4 regions of the Tatumella sp. UCD-D_suzukii genome follow, and region 1 is predicted to be linked to each of the others. Evidence: predicted binding sites of a transcription regulator. Region 1 holds the regulator's gene; each other region holds the start of a gene.
The links. The regulator CRP, encoded in region 1, controls carbon source genes, mostly activating them, when cyclic AMP is high. The targets are predictions, from matches to a motif close to ATGTGANNNNNNTCACAT.
Positions count from the first base shown of each region.

Region 2: the regulator CRP is predicted to act here: its motif matches at 1,024-1,041, upstream of serA (phosphoglycerate dehydrogenase).
Region 3: the regulator CRP is predicted to act here: its motif matches at 1,805-1,822, upstream of idnO (gluconate 5-dehydrogenase).
Region 4: the regulator CRP is predicted to act here: its motif matches at 1,388-1,405, upstream of msrB (peptide-methionine (R)-S-oxide reductase MsrB).

Region 1 is NZ_JFJX01000007.1:16,168-19,372, forward strand. It holds gene CG67_RS02850 (phosphoribulokinase) at 1-411, shown strand, start outside; gene CG67_RS02855 (OsmC family protein) at 448-852, opposite strand; gene crp (cAMP-activated global transcriptional regulator CRP) at 1,154-1,786, shown strand; gene CG67_RS02865 (YccS/YhfK family putative transporter) at 1,854-3,205, shown strand, end outside.
Region 2 is NZ_JFJX01000049.1:298,558-301,762, reverse strand. It holds gene CG67_RS09575 (LysR family transcriptional regulator ArgP) at 1-143, opposite strand, end outside; gene rpiA (ribose-5-phosphate isomerase RpiA) at 332-997, shown strand; gene serA (phosphoglycerate dehydrogenase) at 1,234-2,472, shown strand.
Region 3 is NZ_JFJX01000049.1:358,593-361,797, forward strand. It holds gene CG67_RS09820 (LacI family DNA-binding transcriptional regulator) at 1-753, opposite strand, end outside; gene idnO (gluconate 5-dehydrogenase) at 942-1,706, opposite strand; gene CG67_RS18095 (hypothetical protein) at 2,290-2,898, shown strand.
Region 4 is NZ_JFJX01000053.1:282,857-286,061, forward strand. It holds gene CG67_RS11220 (D-hexose-6-phosphate mutarotase) at 1-100, opposite strand, end outside; gene gapA (glyceraldehyde-3-phosphate dehydrogenase) at 189-1,187, opposite strand; gene msrB (peptide-methionine (R)-S-oxide reductase MsrB) at 1,537-1,923, shown strand; gene CG67_RS11235 (YeaC family protein) at 1,927-2,202, shown strand; gene ansA (asparaginase) at 2,253-3,205, opposite strand, start outside.

The DNA of each region.
Region 1 (3,205 bases):
GTCCCGATTGTCAACCTGGAGTGGATTCAAAAACTGGTCCGGGATACCCGCGAACGTAGCCATTCCCGGGAAGCGGTGATGGACTCAGTGGTTCGCTCCATGGATGATTATGTTAACTACATAACACCGCAATTCTCCCGTACCCATATCAATTTTCAGCGGGTTCCGACCGTCGATACCTCTAACCCATTTGCTGCCAAAACCATCCCTTCATTAGATGAAAGTTTTGTGGTAATTCATTTCCGGGGACTGGAAGCCATTAACTTCCCCTACCTGCTGGCGATGATTCAGGGGTCTTTTATTTCGCACATTAATACACTGGTCGTGCCGGGCGGAAAAATGGGGCTGGCAATGGAGTTAATCATGACACCACTGGTGAAGCGGTTAATGGAAGAAAAGCAGTTTCAGTAGACCGTATTGAGTGCCATGATGGCACTCAATAGGCTTTCAAAGGCTTATCACCTCAAAGCTATGCGTAATTTCCACACCTTTCCCCAGCATCAGTGCCACTGAGCAATACTTATCAGCAGACAATGTGACAGCTCGTTCAACCACAGCATCCGTCAGACTGCGCCCCGTGACGACAAAATGCAGATTAATATGCGTAAACAAACGAGGTGCCTCTTCCCGGCGCTCAGAGGTCAGTTTAACTTCACAGTCCACCACATCCTGACGCCCCTTTTGCAGGATTGAAACCACATCGATGGCGCTGCAACTTCCGGTGGCCATCAGCACCATTTCCATCGGGCTTGGCGCTTTATCGCCCGAGTTTCCATCCATTAATACCTGATGTCCGGAAGCCGATTCTCCGATAAAGCTGAGTCCCTCAACCCATTTTACGCGTGCCTGCATTATGCTTACTCTCTGCTCTGAAAAAACAGGTTTCAGATTACTCCTTCAAAGGATAAACAGCAATCTGCTGGCATTCGTTACAGTCTGAACATACAACAGGAGACAGTTGCGCCAGTGTGTGCTACAAACAAAGAGTGAGACATTTTTTTATCAGATTACAATTATGGTGAAACGGTAGAAAGCTCCGGAACAAAATCTGCTTTTCTGCGGTAATTGCCAATAAAAATACCCTATGACTTCCTTGCCTGGCAGGAGCTTACCCCTGTATTTCCGGCACGATTACAACAGAGGATAAAAGAGAATGGTTCTCGGTAAACCACAAACAGACCCTACACTCGAATGGTTCCTGTCCCATTGTCATATTCATAAGTATCCTTCCAAAAGTACCCTTATCCACCAGGGTGAGAAAGCAGAAACCCTGTACTATATTGTGAAAGGCTCCGTGGCTGTTTTAATTAAAGATGAAGAAGGAAAAGAGATGATCCTTTCTTATCTTAACCAGGGAGATTTCATCGGTGAACTGGGACTTTTTGAAGAAGATCAGGAACGCAGCGCCTGGGTACGTGCCAAAGTGGCATGTGAGGTTGCTGAAATCTCTTATAAAAAATTCCGACAACTCATTCAGGTGAACCCCGAAATTCTGATGCGTTTATCTTCACAGATGGCGCGCCGGTTACAGGTAACGTCCGAAAAAGTCGGTAATCTGGCATTCCTTGATGTCACAGGCCGTATTGCCCAGACATTGCTGAATTTAGCACGTCAGCCTGATGCTATGACCCATCCGGACGGGATGCAGATTAAAATTACCCGCCAGGAAATAGGACAAATTGTCGGCTGTTCACGGGAGACCGTCGGACGAATTCTTAAAATGCTGGAAGATCAGAATCTGATTTCTGCTCACGGCAAGACGATCGTCGTCTACGGGACCCGTTAACTTCCCATCCACACGGTAGCCTGCCGCTACCGTGTTCTGTTTTACTTTTTATCAGCGATTGTATTCGATGTGGCGCCGACTGATTTATCACCCCGAAGTTAACTATGCATTGCGCCAGACACTGGTCGTTTTCCTGCCTGTTCTGATTGGCGGGCTAACAGGCAACCTGCAGAAAGGTTTGCTGTTTTCCCTTATCCCTGCCTGCTGTAATATCGCCGGACTGGATACCCCACACCGCCGTTTCTTTGAGCGAATCGTCCTCGGAGGAATGCTGTTTGCCTTCAGCAGTTTCCTGTTGCAGTGGTTATTACTGCGACATGTTCCGCTACCCTTTATCGTTTTTACCCTGCCCTTATTGATTGGCGTGTGCGGAGAGATAAGCCCCCTGTATGGCCGGCTGTTACCCGGTGCGCTTATCGCCATGACCTTCACACTCAGCCTGACAGGGCGGATGCCTCTCTGGGGGCCACCGTTACTGTATGGCGGCGGAACCCTTTGGTACGGGCTTTTTAACTGGTTCTGGTTCAGATTGTCGAAAGATCAGCCCCTGCGCGAAACGCTCAGTCTGCTCTATCGGGCGCTGGCCAGCTATTGCGAAGATAAATATCACCTGCTGACCACAACAGACCCGACAGACACGGAAAAATCGTTGCCTGCGCTGTTAAACCGGCAGCAAAAAATCGTCGACCTGATCACTACCGCCTACCAGCAGATCCATATGTTGTCTGCCGACAAAAACAGCCGCGAGAAATATCTGATCCGCACCTTTATCATGGCTGAAGATTTACAGGAACATATTTCCGTCACGCTGGGTGAAACGGACGATGTGCGCACATTGATCCAAAAAAGTGGTTCTGCCGCGATCATTAAACAAAACGCCGATGAAATTTGTACGCAGCTGAGGAGTACCGCAGATAATATTCTTTATCATCAAATTCCCGGACATTTTTCAATGGCAGGATCACTGGCAGACTTGCAAAATATTGCCCGTGAACACCCGGATAATCCGGTGGGGTCTTTCTTCGGATATCACTTCTCTAAAATTGCAAAAGTACTGCAGTCACGGGCTCCGCTTTACCGCCGTGATGTAATGGCTGACAGTAAACGCCGGTTACCTTTCCTGAGTGCATTACGCAGTTATCTGTCATTAAAATCGACGGCATTACGCACAGCCGGTCGCTTTTCGGTAATGCTTCTGGTGGCCAGTACCCTTGCGCTGTCGCTGAACATGCCCAAGCCTTATTGGGTACTGATGACCATTATTCTGGTCAGCCAGAACAGTTATAACGCTACCCGTGTGAGGATACAGCACCGGGCCTTAGGGACGTTTGCCGGGCTGATTATTGCCGCGCTTTCCTTACAGCTCGCCACACCGGAACCCGCCATTTTACTGACTATGCTGCTGCTTACCCTGTTCAG
Region 2 (3,205 bases), on a different contig from region 1:
TGACCAAAAAGATTCTCCAGCTGTTTAATACGCTGTGAAACAGCTGACTGGGTAATGCATAACTTTTGTGCAGCGCGTTCAAAACCCCGCTCTCGTATCACTGCATCCAGGGCCTGAAGGGTTCGGTAATCCGGGCGTTTCATGGGTGTTTTCTCTCGGCTGCAGGGAAAACATATCCCCGGTTAAGTTCACTGACGCGCACTAAGATAGTATCTCCGTAATTTTGCTGACGGTTTTATAAAACATGGGAACTTGCCAGCAAGAGTAGGTTTTTTTTCTTTTGCTTGTTTTATACTACGCTGACGAACAGAGCGTACAGGTTTAACATATCATGAGCCGTGATGAATTAAAAAAAGCAGTGGGTCAGGCAGCACTGAAGTATGTCCGTCCCGGAGCGGTAGTAGGTGTGGGTACCGGCAGTACCGTTGCTCATTTTATTGATGCACTAGCCACCATGAAGCATGACATTGAAGGGGCTGTATCCAGTTCTGAAGATTCGACGGCAAAATTGCTGGCCTGCGGTATCCCGGTCATCGACCTGAATAATGTCGATCAGTTATCGGTGTATGTAGATGGTGCAGATGAAATCAACCCGCAAATGCAGATGATTAAAGGTGGCGGCGCTGCGCTCACCCGCGAGAAAATCATCGCCGCGGTGGCAGAGCAGTTTATCTGCATCGCCGATGCCAGCAAACAGGTGGATGTTCTGGGGCATTTCCCATTACCGGTCGAGGTTATTCCGATGGCCAGGGCGTATGTTGCCAGGGAACTGGTGAAAATGGGTGGGTTACCGGAATATCGACAGCATGTGGTAACAGATAACGGGAATATTATTCTTGACGTTTACAACCTCAGCATTGTCAATCCGGCGGAGCTTGAGCGTAAAATCAATGCATTACCGGGTGTAGTGACGGTCGGGCTATTTGCGGCCAGAGGGGCTGATGTTGCGCTGATTGGTACAGAAGATGGTGTGATCACATTGAAGAAAGGCGTCTGAGAGACGTCTTTTTTTTGAGTTTATTTTAGTGATTTATATCACATTTAAAACAGCAGTTGATAAATTCTGCTTTCCTGCAGACGTAATCGTTTTCTTTTTATCGAAATCTGCTGAAACCGTCGTGCGGGCAGCCTGAAACCGGGAGCGGTTTTCTGTTGCCCGTAGCGGAAATTTTGTTATGTTGACAGAAGAAATACTTATATTCGTCTCAATATCGTCAACCATAAGGTCGGGCAATGGCAAAGGTATCACTGGAAAAAGACAAAATTAAGTTTCTGCTGGTGGAAGGTGTTCATCAGACAGCGCTGGATAATCTTCGTGCAGCGGGCTATACCAATATTGAATTTCATAAAGGTGCACTGGATACCGAATCCCTGAAAGAGTCGATTCGCGATGCACACTTTGTCGGGATCCGCTCCCGTACCCACCTGACCGAAGAAGTGTTTGCGGCCGCAGAAAAATTAGTGGCGGTAGGGTGCTTCTGCATCGGGACTAATCAGGTTGACCTTGATGCGGCGGCAAAACGCGGTATCCCGGTCTTCAATGCGCCGTTCTCTAACACCCGCTCTGTTGCTGAACTGGTGATTGGTGAATTGCTGCTGTTGTTACGCGGTATTCCGGAAGCGAATGCCAAGGCACACCGTGGGATCTGGAACAAAAATGCCAAGGGTTCGTTTGAAGCCCGTGGTAAAAAACTGGGTATCATTGGTTACGGCCATATCGGCATGCAGCTGGGTGTGCTGGCTGAAAGCCTGGGGATGCATGTTTTCTTCTACGATGTGGAAGATAAGCTCCCGTTAGGTAATGCGACGCAGGTAAAACATCTGAATGATTTGCTGGGGATGAGCGATGTGGTCACCCTGCATGTGCCGGAAACCCCGAACACACAAAATATGATCGGGGTTGAACAACTGGCGGCAATGAAAAAAGGCGGTCTGCTGATCAATGCCTCCCGCGGAACGGTGATTGATATTCCGGCGCTGTGTGACGCGCTGGCAAGCAAGCATCTGAGTGGTGCTGCTATCGATGTTTATCCGCAGGAACCGGCCAGCAACAGTGATCCTTTTGTCTCGCCACTGTGTGAGTTCGACAATGTTATCCTGACGCCGCATATCGGTGGTTCCACCGAAGAAGCGCAGGAGAATATTGGCGTAGAAGTGTCCGGTAAGCTGATTAAATACTCTGATAACGGTTCAACGTTGTCAGCGGTAAACTTCCCTGAGGTTTCTCTGCCAGGCCATGCCGCCAGCGCCAGCCGTTTGCTGCATATCCATGAGAACCGTCCGGGCGTACTGACGGCCATCAACCAGATTTTTGCCGAGCAGGGCATCAATATTATGGGCCAGTATCTGCAGACCACGCCGTACATGGGTTATGTGGTTATCGATATCGATGCCCCGCAGGACGTCGCCGATAAAGCGCTGCAACTGATGAAAGGTATTCAGGGCACGCTGCGTGCCCGCCTGCTGTACTAAGTTCATCACCAGAGTCTGAAAAGGCGGGGAAACCCGCCTTTTTTGTCGCTGTTGACCCGATATCAGGTGCTGTCATCCGGTATTAACAGATAAATACCGGTAACCGGATTACAGGGGGCAGGGCGATAGTCGGGATATTTTATTATCAGTACGGTGAGTGTTCCGTTTGCTTTGTAATAAGGCTTGCTGCCTGTAATCCGCTGCGGGCGACCGGGCAAAGGGCGCCTGGTCACATTCACTCGTTCAGTGGTGCGATGTCGCGGTAAGACACCGGGTGGGTGGCCCGGAGAAAAACGGGGGATCTTTGTCTCTGGTTTGTGGGTAATAAGTTCGTCCGTTGTTTTTCATCCCAGCACGGTGAATATTCCGTTCGCTTTATAATAAGGCATACTGCCTGTAATCCGCCGTGGGCGACCGGGCAAAGGGCGCATGGCCGCGCCCTCTGCACTCCCGGCCTTGCGACAGGCCTGCCCGCCGCTTCGCGGTGCCTTCACTCATTCATGTGTCCTTTACGGACTGGTCATGATTCGCTCCTGCTCAGCATGACCTCTCGCCGCGTCCCTGCGGCTCGCCCTGGACACATTCCCTCGCTCAGCGGTGCGATGTCGCGGTAAGTCACCGGGTGGGTGGCACGGAGAAAAACGAGAGACTTTTCGTTAGCCGGTTTTCGGGGTTTAAACTCATCTGTTATTTTTATCTCCGTACGGTGAATATTCCGTTCGCTTTGTAATAA
Region 3 (3,205 bases), on a different contig from region 1:
CGCCAGATCATCATTCGTACAAAATATTGCATCAGTTTGCGGATGCTGTGCGATGATTTGCTGAAATAACCGGCGACCTAACACCATCGAGGAGATTGCTCCGGGGACATAGTGATGCCCTGACAATCCATATTCCTGTAATGCCTGCGTCATCCCCTGATAGCGGCTGACATCACGCGGATCATCCATCGCACCGATGAAGGCCATCTGTTTTTTACCGCGCCTGATAAATTCACCGGTCATATCAAAAGCGGCTTGCCGGTTATCAAATCCGACCTGAATATCCAGTGGATCAGAAGTTATTTCCATCAGCTCAGCCACCGGAATACCGGATGTTTTCAGGTAATCTCTGGCTGTCTGAGTGTGCTGTGTACCGGTCAGCAGTAAACCATCAATATGGTAGGAGAGCAGAGTGATTATTTTTTCCTGTCCGGTCAGCGGATCATAGTTATCACTGGCAATAATTGTCTGATAACCATGCTTTTCTGCGACCTGCTGAATACCTTCCAGCACATCTGAAAAAATCTGATTCCGGAAAGACGGAATGATCACACCAAGCGTTTTGCTCCCCGCCCCCGACAGCATTTCCGGTAACCGGTTAGGAATATAATTATGCTGGCGCATCACTTCATCAATAGCACATCTGCTACGCTCTGAAACCTTAGACGGATCACGCATATAGCGGCTTACCGTCATTTTTGTCAGGCCTGCCAGGGTCGCGATATCCTGCAGGGACATACGGTTTCGTTTCATAACATTTCCTGTAAGTATTTTTTTCGCGGGTAGTCTACCTGTGAAATGCAGATACTGCCCGGATAACCCTGTCTGACGTAATGCGGGCCATCACCCGGAGACACAAGGCACAGTGACGTCTACGGTCAGTGATAAAGGCAGAGGCGGGATCGTTTACTGGCGGGAGCATCGCCTCCCGCCCGGACGGATTAAACTGACGCTAACATGCCGCCATCAACAAACAGGATATGGCCGTTCACAAAATCAGAAGCCGGCGCGGCAAGGAAGACAGCGGCTCCTTTCAGTTCTTCAGGTTTGCCCCAGCGGGCTGCAGGAGTCCGGTGGCATAGCCAGTCAGTGAACTGTTTATCATTGACCAGTGCCGATGTCATTTCTGAATCGAAATAACCCGGCGCAATACCGTTAACCTGAATATTATACCGGGCAAGTTCAACACACATGCCTTTAGTCAGCATTTTTACTGCACCTTTGGATGCGGCATACGGTGTAATATTGTCGCGGCCTAATTCGCTTTGCATGGAACAGATATTGATGATTTTTCCACGCTTACGCTCAATCATCCTGCGGGCAACCTGTTGAGACACCAGAAATACTGATTTCTGGTTAACATTCATTATGTTATCCCATTGTTCAACCGGAAAATCGGTGAAAGGTGTACGGAACTGAATGCCCGCATTATTAATCAGAATATCCAGCGGACCGGTACCCGTCTCTATCTGTTCAATTGCTTGCGCTACGGCTTGCGGGTCTGTGACATCAAATGCGCAGGCATGTGCCGTTATTCCTGCCTGCTGTAATTGCGTCACGGCGTGTTCGCAACGCTCCCTGTTGCGGCCATTGATAATGACTTCGGCACCATGCTCACCTAGTCCATAAGCCATTAGTAATCCCAGACCCTGGGTAGACCCGGTGATTAAGGCTCGCTTTCCGCTCAGGTTAAATAAGTTACTCATTTTCTGCCCCCATACCACTAACTGTTACGCGTAACTGTACGCGCAACAGCCCGGGGAATAAACGCTTTTCAGCCATTCTCACGAAGCTTTGAGAAGATATGTGATCCTTGTCAGATATTTGCCTCCTAATGTTCATCGATACTTATCTGTCTTACACACTGATGCACAGATAAAAATATCGCGGTAAAGAAAATGTAAGCTCCGGGCTTATACTGCCGGAATCAATTATTTCCCCCACGCCGGTTATAAAGGTAATGCCGTAAATTAGTTGCTAAAAATAAGTTATTATCCCAATTTCAACTACAGGAAGACACTATTAAATATCGTTACCCGCCTAATAGAGAAAACTGAAATATTCTTATTTTTAAATAATTTTTGCTGACTCTATAGAACAGAGGGCAAATAGCTGACATAATCCGATGATAATTCAAGCATGCCAGTGTTTAAAACCTCCATCCGACAGGATGAAAAATAGCCAAAGATAATACTCCGGTACGCTTATAACGTTTTACACTGACTTCGGAAAAATCAAGAAAACCAATTCCCTATAAAAATCAACAGAATAATATAAATATGGTGCTATATGAATAACAAGGAAGTCATTCGTTCCATTGCCATTATCGATACCTGTAACTATACCTGCATGGCAATTTCTTCTATATGCAGGCACATTTCTGACAATATTATCGTCTACACTTTTACTTCGGTAGAAGCACTACTAAATCATCGTTCAGTAAGGGATTTCGATTTCGTATTTTATGACATACTGACAACCTGTCCGATAGTTATCGACCCCGAAAATGATATTTTAAAGATAAAATCGGCAAATCCACATTGTAAGGTTTGTCTGCTCTCGGTGTTACACCAGTTTATGTATATTAAAAATGCTGACTTTGAACTGGATAAACGGCTTCCTCTGGACGACTTCAGTTTTTTTATTCGTATTCTCTGTCGTGACAATCAGGGAAAATGTAAAAGAAATTATAGCGTTATATTTCATAGCCGTCTGGATTTGACCAAAGAGCAGGTATCGCTATTACGCGGTTATCTTTATAACCTGAACACGAAAGAAATCGCTGAGCTCCTGCATTGTAATCTGAGGAAAGTTTATTTTTACCGGGAAGGGGCTATCAAAAAAGGACACCGGAACAAAAGCTTTTTCCGCGCTATCGGACGCCTGGTCAATCCCTGATGACATCACAGGAAAGCTCATGACACAGAGAGGTGCCTTGCAGATATCTTTTCCCGGAATATCGACTGTCTTCGGCAGACGATTATCTTAAATGCTATGCAGACACCGATAGGCCGGGAACTCAGCAGACATATTGATCCGTCCCTGCCCTGCCGACCTGTCTTCCCGGTTCCCGGTACTTACAGGATATTCCGGGAGTCAGAGGGCAGGTTATCTGAGTGAAAAGAGCTGACGCAAATAGGCCTGCCGGAGAATGCATAAACAGTTTCCCGGGTCAGGCTTGTGACACCGTACTGGCTATGGCCGT
Region 4 (3,205 bases), on a different contig from region 1:
GATGATTAACCACAATCAGCGGTAACTGACCTTTCTGACGCAGAGAAATATAGGGGGTTATCTGACGGTTTACCGGCAGTTTATAGAGTGATTCCTGCATTCGCTCTCCTCAGAGGGATCAACCAACAAACAACAAAAAGAAGGGGCGACCGAAGTCGCCCCTGATATTTACGGACTGTCCGTTGATTTTATTTGGCCGCAACCAGTGCAATCAGGTCAAGGACTTTGTGTGAATAACCGGTTTCGTTGTCATACCAGGAAACCAGTTTCACGAAGTTATCATTCAGCGCGATACCTGCTTTCGCATCGAAGAATGATGTGCAAACTTCACCGTTGAAATCGGTAGAAACAACGTCGTCCTCGGTATAACCCAGAACACCTTTCATAGTGCCTTCAGACGCAGTTTTGATGGCAGATTTGATCTGCTCATAAGTGGCTGCTTTTTCCAGACGAACGGTCAGGTCAACGACAGAAACGTTCGGGGTAGGGACACGGAATGCCATACCGGTCAGTTTACCGTTCAGTTCCGGCAGAACTTTACCGACGGCTTTAGCCGCACCGGTAGAAGACGGGATGATGTTCTGAGAAGCACCACGACCGCCGCGCCAGTCTTTATGAGACGGGCCATCAACAGTTTTCTGCGTTGCAGTCGTCGCGTGAACAGTGGTCATCAGGCCTTCAACGATACCGAAGTTATCATTGATGACTTTGGCCAGAGGGGCCAGGCAGTTAGTGGTACAGGAAGCGTTAGAAACGATATCCTGGCCCTGATATTTATCGAAGTTCGCACCGCGAACGAACATCGGTGTGTCGTCTTTAGAAGGACCGGTCAGAACAACTTTTTTCGCGCCTGCGGTAATGTGTTTACGTGCAGTTTCGTCGGTCAGGAAGATACCGGTCGCTTCTGCAACAACATCCACACCCACTTCGTCCCATTTCAGGTTAGCCGGGTCTCTTTCGCTGGTCACACGGATTTTTTTACCGTTAACGATCAGTGCACCGTCTTTAACTTCTACGGTCCCGTCGAAACGTCCATGGGTGGAGTCATACTTCAGCATGTAAGCCATGTATTCGGCGTCGAGCAGGTCGTTAATTGCAACGATCTCGATGTCTGAACGCTGTTGCGCAGCACGAAAAACAATGCGACCGATACGGCCAAAACCGTTGATACCTACTTTGATAGTCATATATTCCACCAGCTATGGGTTATTGAATAAAAGGTTGGCTGTAAAATTACAAAAACCGCTTCAGGCGTCAAGCTTAATCGTGTCAATTATTGTGGCAGATCAATCCTCACCTGCAGTTTTTTACCCGTTAAAGCATAAGTACCCTTAACCATAACGGGGACTCGCCCGGCAGAGAGTGTGCAGGACCTTTCCATCATAAATTGGGATGCAGATCACAATTTCAAACCCACCGGTTATCCTGTGTTCAACGCACAAATTACCCGTCGTGATTGTTGCCTGTTTGTTATAATACGCATATTCATTGGATCAATCATATGGCTTCTACATGACATCGGAAAAAAACAGAAACATGCCTGAACGTGACCTGACAGAAATACAACGTTATGTCACCCGTGATCGCGGAACGGAGCCTCCGTTCAGTGGTGCTTTGTTGCACAATACTGACGAAGGCATTTACCACTGCCTGGTGTGTCATGTGCCATTGTTCTATTCAGAGACAAAGTTTGATGCCGGTTGCGGATGGCCGAGTTTTTATCAACCGGTTTCCCCGGATGCTATCCACTATATCGAAGATTTCTCGCATGGCATGCACCGGACAGAAATTCGTTGTGCACATTGTGATTCGCACCTGGGGCATGTATTCCCGGACGGTCCGCAACCCACGGGTGAGCGTTACTGTGTGAACTCTGCCTCGCTAAGTTTTACCGATCCGCATGGCAATAATACTCCGGGGTGACAGATGAAGGATCTTGAAAATTTACTGGCAGGCATGACCCCTGAATTGTATGAACGTCTGGTTCTCGCCAGTGAAACCGGAAAATGGCCTGATGGTGTGGCGCTGACTCCGGCACAGCGTGAGCACACTCTCCAGCTGGTAATGCTATGGCAGGCGAGATATAACGACAACCCGGGCCATATGACGATTGGCAAAGGCGGAGAGATGGTGGTGAAGAGTAAGCAGGCCCTGAAGGAAGAGTTTGGTATCGACGGTTCGGTGACGAAACTGACTCTGTAGGTGGCCCTCATACCGGCTTGTCAGGGACGCGCACAAGCCGGTGTTGAATGTTAATCCGCGGTCAGTTCGCCACGAAGATTTTGCTGCATAAGGTCCCGGATCTGTTGCGGATCATAGCCGGCAGAGAGCAGATAATGCAGCTTAGTCAGGGCCGCTTCTACGGTCAGGTCATATCCGCTGATCACTCCGGCATTTTCCAGCGCATTCCCGGTGGCATAGCCCCCCATATTGACCTTCCCCGAAATACATTGCGTCAGATTGACGACCACAATGCCACGCTCAGAGGCTTGTCTGAGTTCAGTCAGAAATTCAGCATTCTGCGGAGCATTGCCTACGCCATACGAACGAAGGATCAGCGCTTTCACCGGCTGGCGCAGGAAATTACGCACAACCTCGGCCGGGATACCGGGATAAAGCGTAACGACACCCACCGGTTGTGGTGTGATGTTATGGACGGTAAACGGCCCCTGAGCCTGCGGTGCGGCCGGCGTATGTAACCGGCGGATATGGATACCGGCTTCCAGAAGCGGAGTCAGATTAGGGGATGCAAAAGCATCGAAACCATCAGCATGAGCCTTTGTGGTCCGGTTACCCCGGTAGAGCGTATTATTAAAAAATAACGTGACTTCATTCACCGGGTAATTGGCGGCAACATACAACGAATTAAGCAGATTCTGCTGGCCGTCAGAGCGTAGCTCAGCCAGCGGTATTTGTGACCCTGTCACAATGACCGGTTTCCCCAGGTTTTCCAGCATAAACGAGAGCGCAGATGCGGTAAACGCCATGGTATCGGTACCGTGCAGGATCACAAAACCATCATACAGTTCATAGTTTTTATGAATATCATCAGCAATGACCTGCCAGTCCTGCGGGGTCATGTCTGACGAGTCCATCAGTGGCTGATATTCATGAATAGAGAAAGAGGGCATTTCCGGACGATGGAACTCCGGCATCGCCAGTAATTGCTGTTGCAGATGGCCGGACACCGGCACATACCCCTGGG